One region of the Pseudokineococcus lusitanus genome, then DNA from elsewhere that is predicted to be linked to it. Evidence: riboswitches for the same ligand, from Rfam matches in the RefSeq annotation. Region 1 holds a riboswitch; each other region holds the start of a gene.
What was found. A riboswitch is a leader RNA that binds a small molecule or an ion and turns the genes downstream of it on or off. The one in region 1 is predicted to bind S-adenosylmethionine.
Positions count from the first base shown of each region.

Region 1 (7,111 bases):
CCGGCCATCACCTCGCGGAAGGTGTCCGTCAGCAGGGCGGTCGTGGTCATCGGGCTCCTCCGGCGGCGGTGGCGAGGACGGCGTCCCCGAGGTGGTCCGGCCGACCCGGGCCCCCGGCGTGGCCGGCGTCGAGCGCCCGCCACAGCCGGCGCGCCAGCGCGTCGTTCTGCCGGAAGAAGGGGGCGTCGGTGCCGGGGCGGGCGAAGGCCGCGACCTGCGCCCCCGCCGTCCAGAAGCCGGCGGCGAGGACGCGCGGGTGCGGCGTGCCGTCCGCCGTCACGACGTGCAGCGCCGTGTCGACGTCGAGCCGGCCCGTGCGCCGGCCCCGCCCTCGGCGCCCGGGTCGGCGCTGGTGCGCTCGCGGGCGGCGCCGCGGGCGAGCAGGCCCGCGACGAGCGGGTCGGTCGTCGCCGTGACGTCCGGCTGCGGCAGCCGGGCGTCGACGAGGACGCGCGCCGTCGTCGTACCGGGCCGGCTCGCCGAGCGGGCCGTGAAGACACCGGCCGCCTCGTCGAGCCCGACCTCGGTCTCGGCGCCGAGGAAGTGCAGCAGGCCCGCCTCGGACAGCGCGAGGAGCTCCTCCAGGCGTGGCCCGGGCGGACCGCTGGCGAGGTAGCTGAAGAGGTTCGTCCACCAGCCGGAGACGTCCTCGGCCTCCGAGCGGGGGGTGAGCCGACGGGCGGCGACGAGCGCCGCGACCGTCCCGTGGCAGCGCAGCAGCGCGGTGAACACCGCGGCGTCGGAGGAGAAGGCGGGGTCGGCCGCCCGCTCCAGGTCGGCGCGCACGTGCTCCCGGACGGCCTCCTGCAGCGACGCGGCGTCGTCGAGCCGGCGTCCGGCCAGCGGCCGGTCGAGGGCGGCGAGGTCGAACCGGTCGCGCGGGTCCGGGACGGACCGCTCGACGAGGGCCCGCTCGGCCGTGCGGTCGCCGGCGGCCACGAAGGCCTCGGCGAAGTCGTCCCACCCGACGGCGGTCCGCCCGGGCGAGGTCCGGAAGAGCTCGGTGTAGTGCGCCCACGCCAGCTCGCGCGCCACGAGCGGGGCGAGGTCGGCGCGGAGGTCGACCTGCCGGTCGCCGAGGGCCTCGTCGACGGCGGCGGGGGTGAAGAAGCGCAGCGGCACAGGGGGTCCCGCCCACGGGTAGCCCAGCTTGGAGCGGTAGGGGACGCCGCGGCGCGACCCCACGTGGAGGACCGGCTCGCGCCCCGACGGCAGGTACCGCAGCCGGCCGTCGTCCCCCCGCTCGAAGCGGCCGCCGCGGCCGCCGGTGAGCAGCACCGCGAGGTCGACGAACGCCAGCCCGGCGCCCCGCACGAGGACGTCCTCGCCCGCCGGGACGACCGACAGGTCGGCGTCGGCGGTGTAGGCGGTGGGCACGTAGGTGAGGCCGTGGCGGGCGGCGTCGGCGGCCAGCTCCCGCTCCGCGGCCGTGGGGCGGGCGTCGAGGTGCCCCTGCGCGAGGAGCACGACGTCGGCGGCGAGCAGGGTGCCGTCGGCCAGCCGGACGACGGCGCCGTCGGGCCCGTCCGCGAGGTCGACCGCGCGGGCGGCGTGGTGCCGGACGTCCAGCCACGGCGCGGCGTCGGCGACCACCTGCTCGAGCACCCAGCCGAGGTAGGCGCTGACGAGCGGACGGGAGGGGAAGGACGCGGGCGTCAGGCGCCGGGCCTCGCGGCCGACGGGGTCGTCGTCGGGGCGGGCGGCGGCGACCTCCCGCACCCACTCCGCCAGCGTCGTGCCTGCGCCGACCGGCCCCTCGACGTGCACGGAGGCGTCGGGCAGGACGGTCACGTCGCCCACGAGCGAGTTGGCGCGGAGCAGGTCGGGCTGCTCGGAGCGCCAGACCCGGCCGCCGCCGGGCGGGAAGGGGTCGACGAGGTGGACCCGGGCCCGTCGCCCCCCGGACAGCACGGGGGCGTTGGCCAGGAGGCGCTCGAGGACACCGACGGCGGTGGGGCCCGCGCCGACGACGACGAGCGTGGGAGGTCGGGCGGGGCGCTGGGCGGGCAGGGGCATGGCGGGCTCCCGGAAGGGGTGCGGTGACGGTGCGTCGTCGACATTGTCTACCAGGTCGATCATGTTTGACGTCAACAGCGACGGCGCCCTACGGTCCCGACCAGGTCCTGAGCGCCAGCGCGAAGTCCCGGCTCGCTGGCCGGCAACCCCCCGCCGACACGGGGTGCCCCGGGTGACGACCTGGCGGGCGCGACGCGCCCGCAAGTCCGCAGGCCCTCCGGGCCCCGCACGAGGAGCACCCATGCCCCCCACCCCCCTCCTCGGCGTCGAGCTGTCCGACGCCGGCGCCCACCCCGCCGCCTGGCGGCTCCCCGCCGCCGACCCCGGCCACCTCCACGACCCGGCCCGCTGGGTCTCCCTCGTGCGGGCGGCGCAGCGCGGCGGGCTCGACCTCGTCCTCCTGCCCGGCGGCCTCGGCCCCGCGGACGTCGACGGCGGGGTCCGCGGCCGTCTCGACCCCCTGCTCACCGCCTCCTTCGTCGCGCCGCTCACCACGGGGGTCGGTCTCGTCCCGACCGTGACGACGACGCACACCGAGCCCTTCCACGTGGGCAAGGCGGTGCAGACCCTCGACTGGGTGAGCCGCGGCCGCGCGGGCTGGGAGGTCGCCGTCAGCAGGTCCCCCGAGGAGGCCGCGCTCGTCGGGCGCAAGGACGTCGCCGGCGGCGCCCTCGAGGAGGAGGAGCTCTGGGCGGAGGCCGACGACGTCGCCGAGGTCGTGGCGCGGATGGAGGACAGCTGGGAGGACGACGCGGAGGTCCGCGACGTCGCCACCGGGCGGTTCGTCGACCGCGACCGCATCCACGCCGTCGCCTTCGAGGGCGACCCGTTCTCCGTGGCCGGCGCCTCGATCACCCCGCGCTCGCCCCAGGGCCGGCCGCCGGTCGTCGTCCGGGCCGACAGCGCCGCCGCCCTGCGGTTCGCCGCCCGGCGGGCGGACGTCGTCCGCGTGCCCGCCCACGACCTCGCGACGGCCGTCGCGCACCGCCGGGCGCTCCACCGGCTCGTCGCGGAGGCGGGCCGGGACCCCGAGGAGGTCGCGCTCCTCGTGGAGGTCGTCGCCTGGCTCGGGCCGGACGCCGCCGAGCGCCGCGACGCGCTGGACCGGTGGACGCCCACGAACACGAACCCCGGGACCGTCGAGCACGTCGGCGACGCGGCGGGGCTCGCCGACCTCGTCGGGGCCTGGACCGGCGGCCGCGACGGCGGGGCCGGCGTCGACGGCGTCGTCGTCCGGCCCGCGGTCCTGCCGCTCGACCTCGACGCGCTCGTCGACGACGTCGTGCCGCTGCTGCGACGCCGGGGCCTGCGGCCGACCGGGCCCCCCGCCCGCACCCTGCGGGGCACGCTCGGCCTGGACCGCCCGGCGTCCCGGTACGCCCGGGTCCCCGCCACCGCGGGCGGTGCGCGATGAGCCGCCGCCAGGTGCACCTCGGCGCCCACTTCCCCGGCGTCAACAGCACCACCGTGTGGACGGACCCCCGGTCGCGCAGCCAGGTCGACCTCTCCTCGTTCGAGCACCTGGCCCGGACCGCCGAGGAGGCCCGCCTCGACTTCTTCTTCCTCGCCGAGGGCCTGCGGCTGCGCGAGCACAAGGGCGAGCTGTTCGACCTCGACGTCGTCGGGCGCCCCGACACCCTGCCCGTGCTGGCGGCGCTCGCCGCCGTCACCGAGCGCCTCGGGCTGGTCGGCACCATCACGACGACCTTCAACGAGCCCTACGAGCTCGCACGGCAGTGGGCCACGCTCGACCTGCTGTCCCGCGGGCGGGCCGGCTGGAACGTCGTCACGAGCTCGGACGCCTTCCACGGCGCCAACTTCCGCCGCGGCGGCTTCCTGCCCCACGCCGAGCGCTACACCCGGGCCGCCGAGCTGCTCGACGTCGCCCGGCAGCTCTGGGACGCCTGGGACGACGACGCCGTCGCCGCGGCGGGGGCCGGGGAGACCTTCCTGCGCCCCGGCGCCGTCCGCCCCGTCGACCACCGGGGACGCCAGTTCACGGTGCGCGGCGAGCCCGGCACCCCCCGGGGCCCGCAGGGACACCCCGTCCTCTTCCAGGCGGGCGACTCCGCCGAGGGCCGCGACCTCGCCGCCCGCGAGGCCGACGTCGTCTTCACGGCGCACTCGACGGTCGAGGCCGGGCAGGCGTTCTACGCCGACGTCAAGGGCCGCCTCGCCGCGCACGGGCGGACGGAGGACGACCTCAAGGTGCTGCCCGCGGTCACCGTCGTCCTCGGGGACACCGAGGCCGAGGCGCGGGACCGGGCCCGCCACGTCCGGGAGCAGCAGGTGACCGGGCCGGCGGCGATCGCGTTCCTCGAGCAGCTCTGGGGCCGCGACCTCACCGCGTACGACCCCGACGGCCCGCTGCCGGCCGAGGACCCGGAGCCCGAGCACGTGTCGGTGACCCGTGGCCGCGTCCGCCACCACCGGGACCCCGCCGCCCTCGCCCGGCAGTGGCGGGAGCAGGCCGCGGCGAACCGCTGGTCGATCCGCGAGCTCGTCATCGCCGTCGGCGACCGCGGCGGCCTCGTCGGGACGCCGTCGTCGGTCGCGCGGCAGGTCGACGAGGCGGTGCAGTGCCGCGCCTGCGACGGCTACATCCTCGTGCCGCACCTCACCCCGACCGGCCTCGACGACGTCGCGGCCCGGGTCGTCCCGCTGCTGCAGGAGCGCGGCGTCTTCCGCGCGGACTACGCGGGCCCGACGCTCCGGGACCACCTCGGCCTCGGGCCCGCGCGCCGCCCGACGACGGCCCCCGCCGACGACCGACGGCTGGTGGCCCGGTGACCGCCGCCCCGGGGCTCGAGGTCGTGCGCGTGCACCCCGACGACCCGCTGGCCGCACCGCTGTTCACCGAGCTGGCCGCCGAGTACGGCGCCCGGTACGGCGACCTCTTCGGCGGGGCGGGGCAGGAGATGGCCCGCTACCCCGCGACGGACTTCCTCCCGCCGGACGGCGAGCTGCTCCTGCTCGTCGAGGACGGCGCCCCCGTGGCCGGCGGGGCGTACCGCCGGCACGAGCGGGCGGGCACCGCCGAGGTCAAGCGGATGTGGACGGCGGGGTCGCACCGCCGCCGAGGCCTGGCCCGGCGGGTGCTCGCCGAGCTGCAGGCCCGGGCCGCGGCCGCCGGCTACGCCTCGATGTACCTGACCACCGGACCGCGCCAGCCGGAGGCGGTGGGGCTCTACCTCGCCGCCGGGTGGACGCCGCTCTTCGACCCGGCCGTGCCCCGCCCCACCGACGCCGACGCCCTGCGCCGGCTGCCCGAGGACCAGCGGTTCTACGCCTTCACCACGACCCTGGGGGACCCCTCATGAGCTCCTCGCTCGCCTCGCGCCCCGAGACGGCCGCGCCGCCGCCCACCGGCACGCCCTACGACGAGCTGCGGGTCGTCCCGGCCCGGCACCCCGGCCGCTGGGTGGCGACGGCCGCCGTCGCCGTGCTGCTCGCGATGGCCCTCAACTCGTTGGTGACGAACCCGCGGTGGGAGTGGGACGTCGTCGGCGCGTACCTCACGGAGGAGTCGATCGTCCGCGGCGTCTGGATGACCATCCGGCTGACGCTCGTCACCGCGGTCCTCGGCTTCGCGCTCGGCACGGTGCTGGCGCTCATGCGCCTGTCGTCCTCGCCGCTGCTGCAGGCCGTGAGCTGGGGCTACACCTGGGTGTTCCGCTCGGTGCCGCTGATCCTCCAGCTGCTGCTCTGGTACAACCTCGCGTACCTGTACCAGACCCTCGACCTCGGCATCCCCTTCGGGCCGTCCTTCGTCAGCGTCGAGACGCTCTCCCTCATCGACAAGTTCGGCGCGGCCGTCCTCGGCCTGGGCCTGCACCAGGCCGCCTACTCCGCCGAGATCGTGCGCGGCGGCATCCTCTCGGTCGACCAGGGGCAGCTCGAGGCGGCCGCCTCGCTCGGCATCCCGAAGCGCCGGCAGACGAGCCGCATCGTGCTCCCGCAGGCGATGCGCACCATCGTGCCGACGGCGGTCAACGAGGTCATCGGCCTCTTCAAGGGCACGTCCATCGTCTACGTGCTGGCCCTCGGCGAGCTCTTCTACACGGTGAGCGTCATCTACGGCCGCACGCAGCGGGTGCTGCCGATGCTGCTCGTCGCGGCGGTCTGGTACGTCGTGCTCACGACGGTCGTCACCGTCCTGCAGTACTACGTCGAGCGGTACTACGCCCGTGGCGCCGTCCGCACGCTGCCCCCGACCCCCTGGCAGCGGGTCCGCGGCGAGCTCGGCGACGTCCTCGCCCGCTTCGGCGCCCCCCGCGGGGCGACGCGATGAACGCCCCGGCGACGCCGAGCGCCGGCCCGCGGGCCGGCCGGGTCGAGGTCCACGGCGTCCAAAAGTCCTTCGGCGGCGTGGAGGTGCTGCACGGCGTCGACCTCGTCGTCGAGCCGGGCACCGTCACCGTCGTGCTCGGCCCGTCCGGCTCGGGCAAGTCGACGCTGCTCCGCAGCATCAACCACCTCGAGAAGGTCGACCGCGGCTTCGTCGCGCTCGACGGCGAGCTCGTGGGCTACCGGCGCCGCCCGCACCGCGGCGGCGACCGGCTGCACGAGCTGAAGGAGAAGGACCTGCTGCGCCAGCGGTCCCGCTTCGGCTTCGTCTTCCAGTCCTTCAACCTCTTCCCGCACCTCACGGCCCTGGAGAACGTCGTCGAGGCGCCGCTGTCCGCGCAGCGCCGCGGGCGTCCCGAGGTCGAGGCGGAGGCCCGCGTCCTGCTCGAGCGCGTCGGCCTCGGCGACCGGGCCGGCGCCTACCCGCGCCAGCTCTCCGGCGGCCAGCAGCAACGGGTGGCCATCGCGCGCGCCCTGGCCCTGCGCCCGGCCGTGCTGCTCTTCGACGAGCCGACCTCGGCGCTCGACCCCGAGCTCGTCGGCGAGGTCCTCGGCGTCATCGAGGACCTGGCCCGCGACGGCACGACCATGGTCGTCGTCACCCACGAGATCGGCTTCGCCCGCGAGGCCGCCGACCAGGTCGTGTTCATGGACGAGGGCCGGGTCGTCGAGGCCGGGCCCCCCGAGCAGGTGCTCGAGGCCCCGCGCCACGACCGCACCCGCGCCTTCCTCGCGAAGGTCCTCTGAC
Region 1 covers NZ_RJKN01000007.1:72,074-79,184, reverse strand. The annotation lists gene EDC03_RS13425 (flavin reductase family protein) at 1-50, opposite strand, end outside; gene EDC03_RS17915 (hypothetical protein) at 47-280, opposite strand; gene EDC03_RS13420 (FAD/NAD(P)-binding protein) at 277-2,016, opposite strand; SAM riboswitch class IV at 2,120-2,229, shown strand; gene EDC03_RS13415 (LLM class flavin-dependent oxidoreductase) at 2,258-3,430, shown strand; gene EDC03_RS13410 (NtaA/DmoA family FMN-dependent monooxygenase) at 3,427-4,806, shown strand; gene EDC03_RS13405 (GNAT family N-acetyltransferase) at 4,803-5,336, shown strand; gene EDC03_RS13400 (amino acid ABC transporter permease) at 5,333-6,307, shown strand; gene EDC03_RS13395 (amino acid ABC transporter ATP-binding protein) at 6,304-7,110, shown strand.

Region 2 (7,111 bases), on a different contig from region 1:
GGGCTGCTCTTCGTGGGGCTCGTCCTCTACGCCACCCACGCCCGCACCGGCCGCAGCCGCCGCGCCGTGGAGCTCGAGCGCCTCGAGGCGGCCCGCCGGGCCGGGGACGACCAGGTCGTCCCCGCGCAGGCCGGCGCCCTCGCCCGCTGACCCGTCCGCCCCTCACCACCGGGCCGACGCCGGCCCGCACCCTCACCGGAGGAGCACGCCCCGATGGACCCGATCATGAGCCGCCCCGACGCCGCCGCCCTCGTCCGCACGCAGATGTCCCGCAAGGGCCTGACGTGGACGAAGGTCGCCGAGGCGGTCGACGCGCCCCTCGTGTGGACGACGGCCGCGCTGCTCGGCCAGCACCCCATGACCGCGGCGCAGGCGAGCGCGGCGTGCGAGGTCCTCGACCTCGGCGACGACGTCGGCGAGAGCCTGCAGCAGCAGCCGTCCCGCTCGATCGACCCGACGCTGCTGCAGGACCCGACGATCTACCGCTTCAACGAGGCCCTGGCCGTCTACGGTCCGGCCCTCAAGGCGCTGATCCACGAGGAGTTCGGCGACGGGATCATGAGCGCCATCAACTTCCAGGTGGACATCGCCCGCCGGGCGCACCCGGACGGCGACCGCGTCGTCGTCACCTTCGACGGGAAGTTCCTCGACTACCGCTGGTGACCCCCGGCCGGCCGCAGCGGCAGCCCCTCGTCGCGCTCGTCCGCGACGAGGGGCGGCCGCTCCTCGCCGTCAGGTGCTGTCGCGCGCCACGTACCGCAGCGCCAGCGGCGGCTGCGGCGCCCCGGCGTCGAGCTGCTCCGCGGGCGGCGTCTCCCCCGGCGCCGCCTCGAGCAGCGCCCCGACCGCCGCGAGCGCGCGGCGCCGCTGGTCGTCCGACACCCACGCGTACCCGGGCTGCTCGCCCGTCGGCAGGCGCAGGAGGTCGCGCAGGTCGCGCTCCCCCGGCCGGGCCGTCCCCGGACGCAGCGCCGCCGTCACCTCGCCCGCCGCCTGCTCGAGCAGCGGCAGGTTGGCCCGCAGCCGCGTCCACCGGTGGCGCTCCCAGCCGGTCCAGCCCTCGGCGTCCGCCTCGGCGAAGCGCTCCCGCAGCGCGACGCCGGCCGCCCGGCCCCGCGACGCGAGCCGCGCGATGGCCGCCGGCGGCATCCGCACGTCCCACCCACCGTCGCCCGGGTCGACGTCGACCTGCGCGATCCGGTCGCGGAAGCCCGGCAGCGGCAGCTGGGCGACGTCCGAGCCGTCCTGCAGCGCCCCGAGCACCGCCCGCCCGAAGTGCCACGTGCTCGTCCCTGCGAGCGGGTACCGGACGGGCGGCAGCGCGTCGTCGAGCGGCCCGGGCCCGCCCGGGTCGAGCGGGTCGGCGGGCGCGCCGCCCTGCCGCGCCGGCCGGAGCGTGACGCCGAAGGTCGGCCGGACGGGCGCCGCCGTGTCGAAGAAGTGGATGGGGAAGTTGCTCGTGACCCCGCCGTCGCTCGTCCAGACCCGGCGGGTCGTCGGCGCCGCGCCGGCCACCCGCGCGAGGACGGCGGCCAGCGCGGCGTCGTCGGGCCCGCTGCGTCCGTCGGCCGCCGGCCCGGGCGACGGCAGGACGTCGCCCGCCAGCACCTCGCCCACCACCGCCGCCACCCGCCGCGCGGCGTCCGCCGACGCGAGGACGTCGACCGTCCGGAAGGGCACCGCCGACAGGAGCAGCGGGAAGCTGAGGCTCGCCCGCACCGCGAGGACGACGGGCCAGTCCGACGCCGCCGGCAGCGGTACGAGCGGCCGCAGCTGCGCGTCGCGCACGCGCCGCGCCAGGCGCTCCGCCGGGTCGGCGGGCAGGGGCGGCGGGTGCGCCTCGACCCACGCGACGACGCGCTCGGGCAGCAGCCGCCGGAGCTCGGCCGGGTCGGCGTAGACCGGCGGCACGCCCGGGCGCCGCGGGTCGAGCGGCAGCCGCACCGGCCGCCCGTGCGTCAGCGACGTCGTGACGACCTGCAGCCGGACCGCCGCGCCGGCGGGCGCCTCGTCGAGCCCGGTCAACGGCGTGGCACCGGGACCGGCCCACAGGTGGCCGAAGGTCAGCGGGCCGGCGCCGTCGGGCAGGCCCGCGGCCTCGTCGAGGAGGTCGGTGACCCACGGCGTCAGCGCCGTGCCGTCGTCCGCCGTGCCGTCCGCGGGCATGCCCGTGCAGACGCCGAAGAGGTTGTCCGGCACGGCGACCTGCGCCGCCCGCAGGTGCACCCACGCCGCGCCGAGCACGACGCCGACCACCGTCAGCAGCAGCCCGAGCAGCCCCGCCACGACCCACCCCAGCGCCGGGAACGCCGAGACGGCCGCCGCGAGCAGCAGCACCCCCGGCACCGCGCCCACCGCGACCCTCCACCAGCCGCCGGGCGCCCGCCCCGCCGCGGCGACGCCGGTCAGCACCGCCCGCGGCCACGAGCCGCCGTCCCGCGCCGCGAGCACGGCCAGCACGAGGTCGAGCAGCGGCATCGTCGCCCGGGTCGGCACGAAGAGGTCGGAGAGCCGGGAGCCAGAGGGACGGCGCCCGCGCCGGGCGGTCGGCGTCGCGAGGTCGCCGGGCAGCCGTGCGAGGACGGCGAACCCGCCCCGTCCGGTGGCCCCGCCGTCGCGCCCCAGCTCCGCCGCCGCCGACACCGCCGCGGCGACGGCGCCCGCCGACGTCCCGCCCACCTGGACCAGCCGGTGCTCGCGCGCGATCTCGCAGACGGCCCACGGGTAGACGACGCCGCTCGTCACGCCGCCGCGCATGACGACGTCGCACGTCGCTCGCGGGTCGGCGTAGGCGGCGGTGGAGCCGAGCGGCTCGGGCGGTGGCACGGGCGTCGTCGCAGGGCTCACGCGCGGATGCTCGCAGCCGCCCCCGACGGCGTCCGGCGGCGGGTGGGGGCCACGGCCTCGACCGCTCGAGACCGACGAACGACCGGTTCCCGGGCCCGGGAACCGGCCGTTCGTCGGTCTCGCCGGGTCAGCCCGCCAGCCCCGCTCCCACCGTCGCGAGGGTCCGGACCAGCGCCTGCTCCCGCTCGTCCGGGTCGAGCCCGGCCAGGACCCCGACGAGCAGCTCGGCCAGCCCGTGCACGGCCGCCCACGCGGCGAGGTCCGCCCCCGCGCGCCCCCGCACGCCGAGCCCGCCGGCGGCGTCGAGCTCGTCGAGCCGGTCCTGCAGCATCGACCAGGGGTCCGGCCCGCCCACGCAGCCCGGCGGGCCGCCCGTGGTCGGCGGCCCGTTGAAGACGACGTGGAAGAGCCCCGGCTCGGCGACGGCGTACTCGACGTACCCGCGCCCGACAGCGACGAGGCGCGCCCGCGCCAGGGCCACGGCGTCACCGGACGCCGGCACCGCCGCCAGCCGCTCCGCCATCGCGACGCCCATCGCGCCGCGCGCGTGCTCGGCGACCGTCGCCAGCAGCTCGGCCTTCCCCGCGAAGTGGCGGTAGGCCGCGTTGGGGCTGACGCCGACCTCGCGTGCCACCTCGCGCACCGACAGCCCGGTGGGCCCTGCGGCGCGGACCGCCGTCGAGGCCGCCGCCACGAGGGCGTTCCGCAGGTCGCCGTGGTGGTAGGTCGCGCGCTCCAGGGCCCCTCCCGACGTCGGGCGGCGCGACCCCGCGCCACATGTGGACAGCGTCCACACCGTAGTCCTATGTTGACGGCGTCCACATCGACGCCGACGACCTCGGCCGGTCAGCACCACCGCAGGGGGAGCCATGGGCACCACGGTCCACGCAGGACGCCGCACCGCCGACCTCGACGGGCAGGACGTCGTCGTCTTCGTCATCGGCATGCGCATCAACCGGCTCCGCAGCCCGCGGCAGTGGCTGCCGGTCTTCCGGGCGATGCCGCTCATGCTCGCCGAGCTGGGCCGCCCCGAGCTGGGCCTGCTCCACGCCCGCACCTACTGGTCCGGGCGCACCTTCATGCTCCTGCAGTACTGGCGCAGCTGGGACCTGCTGCAGGCCTACGCCTCTGCGGGTGACGCCGAGCACCTCCCCGCCTGGCGCGCCTTCAACCAGCAGGCCCGCCGCGGCGGCGACGCGGCCGGCATCTTCCACGAGACCTACCTCGTCGGCCCGGGCCGTGCGGAGTCCGTCTACGTCTCGATGCCCGACCACGGGCTCGCCGCGGCGACCCGCTCGGCCCCCGTCCCGCCGCGCCGCCAGCGGGCCGCGGAGCGGATGCGCGGCGTCGACGCCTGAGCCGGGCAGGTGGCTGCACGAGGACGCGCTCTACCGCGTCGTCGTGCAGCCACCTCGACCTCAGACCGCGGAGAACCCGCGCTCGAGGTCCGCCCGGATGTCGTCGAGGTGCTCCAGCCCCACGGACAGCCGCACGAGCCCCGGCGTCACGCCCGCCTTGACCTGGTCCTCGGGCGCCAGCTGGCTGTGCGTCGTCGACGCCGGGTGGATGACGAGGCTGCGCACGTCCCCGATGTTGGCCACGTGGCTGTGGAGCGTCAGCGCGTCGACGAAGCGTCGCCCCGCCTCCAGGCCCCCGCGCAGCTCGAAGGCGAGGACGCCGCCGGCGCCCCGCGGCGCGTACTTCTGCTGCCGCGCGTGCCACGGGCTGGACGGCAGGCCCGCGTACTGGACCCGCTCGACCTCCGGCCGCTGCTCCAGCCACTCGGCGACCGCCTGCGCATTGGCCACGTGCCGCTCCACCCGCAGGCTCAGCGTCTCGATGCCCTGCCCGAGGAGGAAGGCGTTGAACGGCGAGATCGCCGGCCCGAGGTCGCGCAGCAGCTGCACCCTCATCTTGAGGATGTATGCGAGGTTCGCGCCCAGCGCGCTGCCGACGCCGAGGTCCCGCGCGTAGACGAGCCCGTGGTAGCTCTCGTCCGGCTGGTTGAAGCCCGGGAAGCGGTCCGGGTGCTGCGCGTAGTCGAAGGTCCCGCCGTCGACGACGACCCCGCCGATCGCCGTCCCGTGGCCGCCGAGGTACTTCGTCGCCGAGTGCACGACGACGTCCGCGCCCCACTCCAGCGGCCGCAGGAGGTACGGCGTCGCCACCGTCGCGTCGACGACGAGCGGCACGCCCACCTCGTGAGCGACGCCGGCCACGCCCTCGACGTCGAGGACGTCGCCGCGCGGGTTGGGGATGGCCTCCCCGTAGAAGACCTTCGTGTTGGGGCGCACCGCGGCGCGCCAGGAGTCAAGGTCGTCGGGGTCCTCGACGAACGTCGTCGTGACGCCGAGCTTGGGCAGCGTGTAGCGGAGCAGGTTGACCGTGCCGCCGTAGAGGCTGGGGCTCGCGACGACGTGGTCTCCCGCCTCGGCGACGTTGAGGATCGCCAGCGTCTCCGCCGACTGCCCCGACGCGACGAGCAGCGCGCCGACGCCGCCGTCGAGGTCGGCGATGCGCTTCTCGACGGCGTCCGTCGTCGGGTTGGTGATGCGCGTGTAGATGTTGCCGAGCTCGGCCAGCGCGAAGAGGTTCGCCGCCTGCTCGGTGTCGCGGAAGGCGAAGGACGTCGTCTGGTGGATAAGCAGCGCCCGCGAGCCGGTGCTCGGGTCGGGCGCGGCGCCGGCGTGGATCTGGCGGGTCTCGAAGGACCAGGCGGCGGGCGCCTCGTCGGCGACGCCGTGCGTCACCGGCTCCTCGTCGAGGCCGGTCGACGGCGTGGGGTGGTCGGCGGGAGGGGTGGTGGGCACAGGGGTCTCCTCGGCGAGGGGCTCGTGCGAGCCCGCGCTTGCCGCGCCCGGACGGGTGGCGGCCCGGTCTTCACCCGGGGCACCCCGCCGCAGGAGGAGGGTTGCCGGCCAGCGAGCCGGGGCTTGTCGCTGGCGCTCTTGACCTGCCTCGACCCTAGGAGCGTCCGTCCGTCGAGCGGGACCCGTGTCTCACGGACCGGTCAGCGCGCCGCGCACCACCGGTCGAGCTCGTCCACGGGCAGCGGCCGTGCGTAGTGGTAGCCCTGCGCCATGTCGCAGTCGAGGTCCTCGAGGGCGCGGCGCTGGTCCGGCGTCTCGACGCCCTCCGCGACGGCCCGCAGCCCGAGGGAGTGCGCGAGGTGGACGCACGTGGCGACGATGGCCGCGTCACCGCGGCTCTCGGTGAGCCCCGCGACGAAGGACCGGTCGATCTTCAGCTCGTCGAGCGGGAACCGCTGGAGGTACGTGAGGCTCGCGTAACCGGTGCCGAAGTCGTCGACCGCGAGGGTGACGCCGAGCGCCTTGAGCGCCCGCAGCGTCGCGGCGGCCGCGTCCGGGTCCTCCATGAGCGCCGTCTCGGTCACCTCGAGCGTGAGCAGCGCCGGGTCGAGCCCGTGCCGGTCCAGCACCTCGGCGACGAGCGGCACGAGGTCCGGGTCGCCGAGCTGGCGCGTCGAGAGGTTGACGGCGATCTCCGTCGTCGGGCCGCCTCCCGCCGTCCGCGCCCACGCCGCCCCCTGGGCCACGGCGGAGTCCAGCACCCACGCCCCGAGGCGGCGCACGAGGCCCGACTCCTCGGCGACGTCGATGAAGTCGCCGGGCTGGAGCAGCCCGCGCTCGGGGTGCTGCCACCGCACGAGCGCCTCGACGCCGGCCACACGGTCGCCCCGCAGGTCCATGCGGGGCTGGTAGTGCACGCGCAGCTCGCCCTCGGCGATGCCGCGGCGCAGCTCGCCGATGAGCCGGAGACGTCCGACGGCCGGGTCGACGACGTCCGGGTCGTGCAGCTCGACACGGGCGCGGCCGCGTGCCTTCGCCCGGTGCATCGCGACGTCGGCGTGGTGGAGCAGCCGCTCCGGCGTCTCGTCGGGCGTGGCCCGGACGACCCCGACGCTCGCCGTGACGACGATCTCGACGTCCTGCAGGAGCACGGGCGCCGTGACGACGTCGAGCACCCGCTCGGCCACCGCCCGCGCGGCGCCGTCGTCCCCGACGTCGGCCACGACGACGAACTCGTCGCCGGACAGGCGCGCGACGACGCCGTCCGCGCGGACGGTCGCGGTGAGGCGCTGCGCGACGACGCGGAGCAGCTCGTCGCCGGCCTCCCGACCGAGGCTGTCGTTGACCGCCTTGAAGTGGTCGAGGCCGACGAAGAGCAGCGCCGTCCCGGCGGACGCCGGCCGGCCGCCCTCCGGCGCACCGGCGAGTCGGGCCAGCAGGCCGGCGCGGTTGGG
Region 2 covers NZ_RJKN01000002.1:517,832-524,942, forward strand. The annotation lists gene EDC03_RS05620 (formate/nitrite transporter family protein) at 1-150, shown strand, start outside; gene cynS (cyanase) at 214-663, shown strand; gene EDC03_RS05630 (patatin-like phospholipase family protein) at 733-2,847, opposite strand; gene EDC03_RS05635 (TetR/AcrR family transcriptional regulator) at 2,975-3,718, opposite strand; gene EDC03_RS05640 (DUF4188 domain-containing protein) at 3,717-4,205, shown strand; gene EDC03_RS05645 (bifunctional o-acetylhomoserine/o-acetylserine sulfhydrylase) at 4,266-5,597, opposite strand; SAM riboswitch class IV at 5,687-5,801, opposite strand; gene EDC03_RS05650 (sensor domain-containing protein) at 5,858-7,111, opposite strand, start outside.
Region 2: another riboswitch for S-adenosylmethionine. It lies ahead of EDC03_RS05645 (bifunctional o-acetylhomoserine/o-acetylserine sulfhydrylase); the one in region 1 lies ahead of EDC03_RS13415 (LLM class flavin-dependent oxidoreductase).

Region 3 (7,111 bases), on a different contig from region 1:
CGCTGGGCGCCCTGCCGCAGCTCGCCGGAGACGAGGCCGGCGACGAGGTGCTGCTCGGCCGCCGTGGCCCGGCCCATGAGGTCGAGGAGGTGGCCCCGGCGCCGTCCGGTGGAGCCCGGCCCCTGCTCGGCGGCCGCGGCCGCCATGGCCGCGTCGACGTCGAGCACCTCGAGCGTGGCCGCGGCGGCCGGCGGCGGGCCGCCGGCGAGCGAGCGCCAGCCGAGGCCGGTGCGCCGCTGGGGCAGCTCGCCCTCGAGGTAGCGCACGAGGACCGGCAGCTCGGCGGGCCCCGCCTGCCGCAGCAGCCCGGCGAGGACCTCCGCCTTCTCCCGCCGCGACGACGTGGCGGCGACCTCCTCGAGGCGGGCGGCGAGCGCGGCGAGCAGCATCCGGCCATCATGGGCGCGCCCGCCGACGACGGCGCCGCCGCCCCGCCGGGCGGGGCCCGGCCGCACCGTGCCGGGGGCACGAGCCCGCCGTCCCGGTCCCCGGGCCGGCGGGGACACCACGACCGCACCGGAGGACCCCGTGACCAGCGACCGCGAGAAGGCCGCGTCCGGCCTCGTCCAGCGCCTCGTCGACCTGGGGATCCGCGGCGTCGGGCCGCTGGACGCCGCCGACGAGGCGGCCGAGAAGGCCCTGGCCAAGGCCGACGGCGACGTCGAGAAGGCCGTCGAGGCGCTCGTGGGGCGCCACCTGCGGCTCGCCGGCGCCGAGGGCTTCGTCACCGGGCTCGGCGGCCTCGTGACCCTGCCCGTGGCCCTGCCCGCCAACGTCATCGGCTTCTACGCGCTCGGCACCCGGCTCGTGGCCGCGGTGGCGCACCTGCGCGGGTACGACCTGCGGGACGCCGGCGTCCGCGCCGAGGTGCTGGAGTCGCTCGTCGGCGCCGGCGCGTCGCTGCCCGTCGCGGGCGCGGGCGGCGGGCTGCTGTCGCGCACGCTCCTGCGCGGGCTGCCGCACCCCCTGCGCGTGGCCGTCAACAAGGGCCTCGGCTTCCGCCTGCTCGGCCAGATGGGCGCCCGGACCGTCGGCCGCCTCGGGCGCTTCGTCCCGGTCGCCGGGGGCGTCATCGGCGGCGGCGCGGACGCGTGGCTCATGCGCGGCATCGGCAAGCGCGCCCGCGAGGACTTCCCCGCGGGCGGCGCCCGCGGGCTGGCGCGCCGCGCCGCCTGACGCGGCCGGCCGTCGGCGCGGGCCCGCCGCGACGGCGGGCCCGCGCGACCCCGTCCCTCTCGGGGGACGCCCGGGCACGGGCGACCTACCCTGGTCGCAGCGGGGCGCCCTGCCGCCCCGCCCGACGACCGGGAGGCCCCCTTGTCCGCACGCACCCACCACCGCGGCGCCTGGCGCGCGCTGGCGGCCGCGCTCATGGGCGCCCGCCGGGCCGGCGACCCCGGCCTGCGCGAGCAGCTCACCGCCCTCCCGCGGCTCGTCACCGCCGTGGTGCGCGGCCGCTACACCGGCACGACGACGAGCCGGCTCGCGCTCATGGCGCTCGCCGTCGGCTACGTCGTCTCGCCCGTCGACCTCGTCCCCGAGGCGGTCTTCCTCCTCGCGGGCCTCGTCGACGACGCGCTCGTCCTCACGTGGCTCGCCGGCGCGGTCGTCGACGAGACCACCGCCTTCCTGCGCTGGGAGAAGGCGGGCCGCCCCGCCGCCGACGGCCCCGAGGGCGCCGGCACGGACCGCGCCGCCGAGCCCGGTCGCGAGACCGTCCAGGGCAGCGTCGTCGTCTGACCTCCCGCCCGCCGCCGGGGGCGACGTCCTGTGGACGGCGCCCTCGACGGCGCCCCGGTGCGCGCCGGGCCCCCGCCCGGGACCCCCCCTGTGGAGGGCGTCCCCGCGCCGACGTCCGGCGCCCCACGCTCGCCGTCATGACGACCTCACCCGCCCCCCGCCGCGACGACACGACCACCTCGCGCCGTCGCCGCGGCCGCCCGTGCCCCACCGCCGCCGAGGGGGCGAGGAGCCGGCCGCGGACGGCGCCCCTCCTGCCCCCGCAGGTGCGCGCCCCCGAGGTGCTCCGCGTGGGCGACCCGCGCGACCTCGTGGCCCTCGTGCCGCACCAGCTGGGCTTCGTCCCGGCGCGCAGCCTCGTCCTCGTGAGCCTGCGGGGACCCCGCCGGCGCGTGGGCCTCGTCTCGCGGGTCGACCTGCCCGCCCTCGCCGACCGGGAGCGGGCGCTGCTGGCGCTCCGGCAGGTGCCCGCCGACCTCGTCGACCTGCTGGGGCGCCTCGTGGACCACGCGGTCGACCTCGCCGTGCGCGACGGCGCGTCCGCCGTCGTCGCGGTCGTCTACGACGACGCCGTGCCCGCCGACCTGCTGGGCGGCGGCCACCCCGGGGGCCCGGACCCGCGGGACCTGTCGCTCGCGGGCCTCGTCGACGTCCTCGTCGCCGGGGCCTGCGTCGGCCGCGGCCTGCGGCTCGGCGACGCGTGGTGGGTCGACGGGGACCGCCTGCGCCGCCTCGGCTGCCGGGACGCGTGCTGCCCGCCGGAGGGAGAGCCCCTCGCCGCCCTCGACGGCAGCCTCGCCGCCGTCGAGATGGTCGCCCGTGGGTCCGCGCCGCTGCGGTCGCGGGACGCCCTGCTCGACGACCTGCGGCCCGCGGCCGCCGACGCGCGCGAGGAGGCGGTCCGGGCCGCCGCGACGGCCCGGCGCCGCACGCGCCGCGCCGAGGGCGACCCGGCCCGCGCCGCCCGGCTCCGCGCGGACGCGCTGGCGTCCTTCCGCGGTGCCGTCGAGGTCGAGCGGCTGGCCGCTCCGCCCGGCGGGGACGCGCCCGGCCGTCGCGGGCCGGCGGAGGACCTCCACGACCCCGTGCTGCTCGGCCGGGTCGGCGCGGCCCTGGCCGACCCGTGGGTGCGCGACGCCGTCCTCGTCAGCTGCCTCGCGGGGGCGGGCGACGTGCCGGAGCGGGTGGCGGCCGAGGGCCCCGACGAGCGCGCGGAGGCGCTGCTCGAGGCGGTCGTCGGCCGGCCGGCGGGCGCCGCGGTCCCGGACCCGGCGCTCGTGGCCGCCGCGGAGGGGGTGCTCGCGGCCGTCGTGCGGCACCTGCCCGACCGGGTGGGCGCCCACGCCCTCGGGGCGCTCGCGTGGACGGCGTGGTGGTCCGGCGACGGCGCCCGCGCGGTCGCCTGCGCCGAGCGCGCGCTCGAGGTCCGGCCCGCCGTGCCGATGGCGCGGCTCGTCCTCGACCTCGTCGACGCGGGGGCGGTCCCCGCCTGGGTGCGGGCCCGCCGGCAGGACGACGAGGAGGCGCCCGCGGGCTGACCCGGCGCGGGGCCTGCGGGCCCCGGGGCGCCGCCCGACGGCCGGACGGGCGGTGCGGTCGCGGCGGGGCCCTTGCTACCGTCCGCGCCAGGTCAAGAGTCCCAGCGCGGAGCCCCGGCTCGCTGGGCGGCAACCCTCCTCCGCGGTGGGGTGCCCCGGGTGATGACCGGGCCCGCCGGCATGCGGCGGGCAAGCGCGGGCCGCCCGTCGGCCCCTGGGACCCCCGGAGGCCGTCGTGGGCAGCACCCGCACCGAGGAGCGCACCGTCCCGCCCCCGCCGGCGGTGCCCCCGCCGGCCGTGGGCGCGCAGGGCTCGCCGGCGGACGGCCCGGTCGTCGTGCCGCCGGTCCCGGCGTCCCGGGCCGCCCGTCCCGCGCCGCCCGCCTCGGGCGCGTGGCGCCCCGGCGACCCGGTCGGCTCCCGCCGCTTCGCGCGGGTCGGCGCCGTCGCGCTGGAGGGCGGAGACGTGCTCCCCGACGTCGTCGTGGCCTACGAGACGTGGGGCGAGATGGCCGACGACCGGTCGAACGTCGTCCTCGTCTGCCACGCGCTGACGGGGGACAGCCACGTCGCGGGGCCCGCCGGGCCCGGTCACCCCACCCCGGGCTGGTGGGACGAGCTCGTCGGCCCGGGCCGGGCCCTCGACACCGACCGCTGGTGCGTCGTGGCGGCCAACGTCCTCGGCGGCTGCCAGGGCACGACCGGTCCGTCGTCGCCCGCGCCCGACGGCCGGCCGTGGGGGAGCCGGTTCCCGGCCGTCTCCGTCCGCGACCAGGTCGCCGTCGAGGCGGCGCTCGCCGACGCGCTGGGCGTGCCGGCGTGGGCGCTCGTCGTCGGCGGGTCGATGGGGGGCATGCGCGCCCTCGAGTGGGGCGTCACGCACCCCGGCCGGGTCCGCCGGCTGCTCGTGCTGGCCGCCTGCGCGGCGAGCGGCGCCGACCAGATCGCCTGGGCCGCGGCCCAGCTGGCCGCCGTCGAGGGCGACCCGGGCTACGCCGGGGGCGACTACCACGACGCGCCCGACGGCGCGGGGCCCCACACGGGCCTCGGCGTCGCCCGCCGCGTCGCGCACGCCACGTACCGCGCGGCGCCCGAGCTCGAGGCCCGCTTCGGGCGGACGGCGCAGCCGGGGGAGGACCCCGCCCGGGGCGGCCGCTACGCGGTCGAGTCCTACCTCGACCACCACGCCGACAAGCTCGTGCGGCGCTTCGACGCGGGCTCGTACGTCGCCCTCACCCGGGCGATGAACGGCCACGACGTCGGCCGGGGCCGCGGCGGGACCGGCGCCGCGCTGGCCGCGGTCACCGCCACGACGGCGGTCGTGGCCATCTCCTCGGACCGGCTCTACCCGGTGGCGCTCGGCGAGGAGCTCGTGGCGGGCCTGCCCGGCACGCCCGCCCTCCACGTCGTCGACTCGCCCGCGGGCCACGACGGCTTCCTCACCGAGCACGCGGCGGTCGCGGCCGTCGTGCGCGACCTGCTCGGCCGTCCCGGGGGGCCCGTCGACGGCTGAGCGGCCCGGCGGTCAGGCGGGCGGGGCGGACGTGGACCGCTCGACCCACGCCCGCAGGCCGGCCCACGTGCCGACGAGCCCGGGGTGCAGCGGCAGGGCGCCGACGTCGTCGAGGGCGACCCAGCGGACGTCGTCGGACTCCGCCGTGGCCGCGTGCGGCGCCTGCGGCGGGGCGCCGCGGCGACGGCGGCCCAGGACGACCGTGTAGCGCCAGACGCCGAGGTCCGCGGTGACGCGCCGGCCGAGGACCTCGACGGCGGCCGGGTCGAGCCCGGTCTCCTCGTGGGCCTCGCGCAGCGCGCCGGCGTCGGCGTCCTCGTGGCTGTCGACGGCGCCGCCGGGCAGCCCCCACGTGCCGCCGAGGTGGGTCCACCCGGCGCGCAGCTGCAGCAGGACCCGGGAGCCCGCCGGCCCCTCGGCGCCGTCGTCGCCCGAGCCGTCGTTGACGAGCAGGAGCCCGGCGGCGCCGTGGCGGCCCCAGCGCCGCACCCCGCCCGCGGCGGTCACCCACCCGTCGCCGTCGCCCACGGCCCCACGCTACGCACGGCGGCCGACGGGGTGTCGGGTAGCCTCCGCGGCGCGCCCGGGGGCGCCCCGCCGGACCTCCGGACGGGCCGTCGAGGAGGGGGCACCCATGACCGTGGTCGTCGGGTACGTGCCGACCCGCGAGGGGCGCGCCGCCCTCGCCGCAGGGCTCGCGGAGGCCGCGCGCCGGCGCTCCCGCGTCGTCGTCGTCGACAACCGGCGGGCCGACCCGGACGACCCGGACCCGGTCGCCACGAGCACCCGCGCCCTCGAGGAGCTGCGGCCCGAGGTCGAGGCCGCGCTCGGCGCTGACGCCCCCGCCCACGAGCTGCGCGCCCTCACGCCCGGGGCCGAGCCGTCGGCCGACCTCCTCCGCGTCGCGATCGACGAGGGCGCCGCCCTCGTCGTCATCGGCCTGCGGCGCCGCACCCCCGTGGGCAAGCTCGTGCTGGGCTCCGGCGCCCAGCGGATCCTCTTCGACGCCCCCTGCCCCGTCCTCGCGGTCAAGCCCGTCTGACCCGGGCCCGGCGCCGCACGCCGCCCCCACCGCCGCCGCCGGACGCCCCGGCGGCGCGCCGTCGTGCCCGCCGCGCGACGCGCCCACCACCCCGGCGGCCCAGAGGTGCCGGGGGAGCCCCCGGGCTGTGCGACGATGGGGACTTGCGCACCACAGGTCTCGTCATGCCCGAAAACACCCCGCGTCGCGGGCATGGACGTGGTCCCGCGGTCGTTGGAGCACTCGAACGGGTCCGGTGACGTCCTCGCCGCCCCAGCACGCCCCGCACCACCCGCGAGCACGCCGGCCTCCCGCCGGCGCCCGGCCGTCCCAGGCCCTCGCACCGCTCGTCCGCTACGACGAAAGGCAGTCCGTGTCGTCGGTCCCCACCCCCGCCAGCCCCCCGGCCCAGCAGCTCCCCGCGGAGTTCGCCCACCCGAGCCTGCAGGACCTGCTCGCCTCGGGCCGATCCACCGGCACGGTCACCGCCACGAGCCTCCGCTCGGCCTGCGAGAGCGCCGAGGTGCCGATGTCGCGCATGAAGACGGTGCTGCGCGCCCTCGACGACGCGTCCGTCACCGTCGTGGTCGACGACCCCCAGCCCGTCGCGAAGCGGCCCAAGCGCACCGCTGCCGCGGCGCGCGCCCGTGCGGCGACGACCGTCGTCGCCGGCGAGGAGGCGCCCGCGCGTCCCACCCGTGCCGCCGCCTCGACGGCCAAGAAGGCCGCCGCCCCGAAGGCGGCCCCCGTGGCCGCGGCGCCCGAGGCGCCGGCCGAGGAGGTCGCCGAGGCGGCCCCGGCCAAGCCGGCGCGCAGCCGCGCGGCGAGCAAGACCGCCGCGGCGAAGAAGACGACGACCGCCGCCGCCGCCAAGACGGCCGCCGCGCCCGCGCGTGCGAAGTCCGCCAAGTCGTCCGAGGGGCCGACCGAGGTCACCTCCGGCGAGGTCGAGACCCTCGCCGACGAGGAGGCCGCCGCGCGTCCCACCGCCTCCGAGGCCGAGGCCAAGGACGCCAAGGACGGGAAGACGAGCGACTCCTTCGTCCTGCGCGACGACGACGACGAGGACGCCCCGGCGGTCCAGGTCGTCACCGCCGGCGCGACGGCCGACCCGGTCAAGGACTACCTCAAGCAGATCGGCAAGGTCGCCCTCCTCAACGCCGAGCAGGAGGTCGAGCTCGCCAAGCGCATCGAGGCGGGGCTCTTCGCCGAGGAGCGCATGTCGTCCGGCGACATCAGCGACGAGCGCTACGAGCGCGAGCTCAAGTGGATCGCCCACGACGGCCGCCGCGCGAAGAA
Region 3 covers NZ_RJKN01000011.1:19,138-26,248, forward strand. The annotation lists gene EDC03_RS18315 (ATP-dependent DNA ligase) at 1-389, opposite strand, end outside; gene EDC03_RS16375 (hypothetical protein) at 529-1,176, shown strand; gene EDC03_RS16380 (YkvA family protein) at 1,318-1,740, shown strand; gene EDC03_RS16385 (DUF4192 domain-containing protein) at 1,878-3,278, shown strand; SAM riboswitch class IV at 3,369-3,480, shown strand; gene metX (homoserine O-acetyltransferase MetX) at 3,616-4,791, shown strand; gene EDC03_RS16395 (NUDIX domain-containing protein) at 4,804-5,319, opposite strand; gene EDC03_RS16400 (universal stress protein) at 5,426-5,833, shown strand; gene EDC03_RS16405 (RNA polymerase sigma factor) at 6,186-7,111, shown strand, end outside.
Region 3: another riboswitch for S-adenosylmethionine. It lies ahead of metX (homoserine O-acetyltransferase MetX); the one in region 1 lies ahead of EDC03_RS13415 (LLM class flavin-dependent oxidoreductase).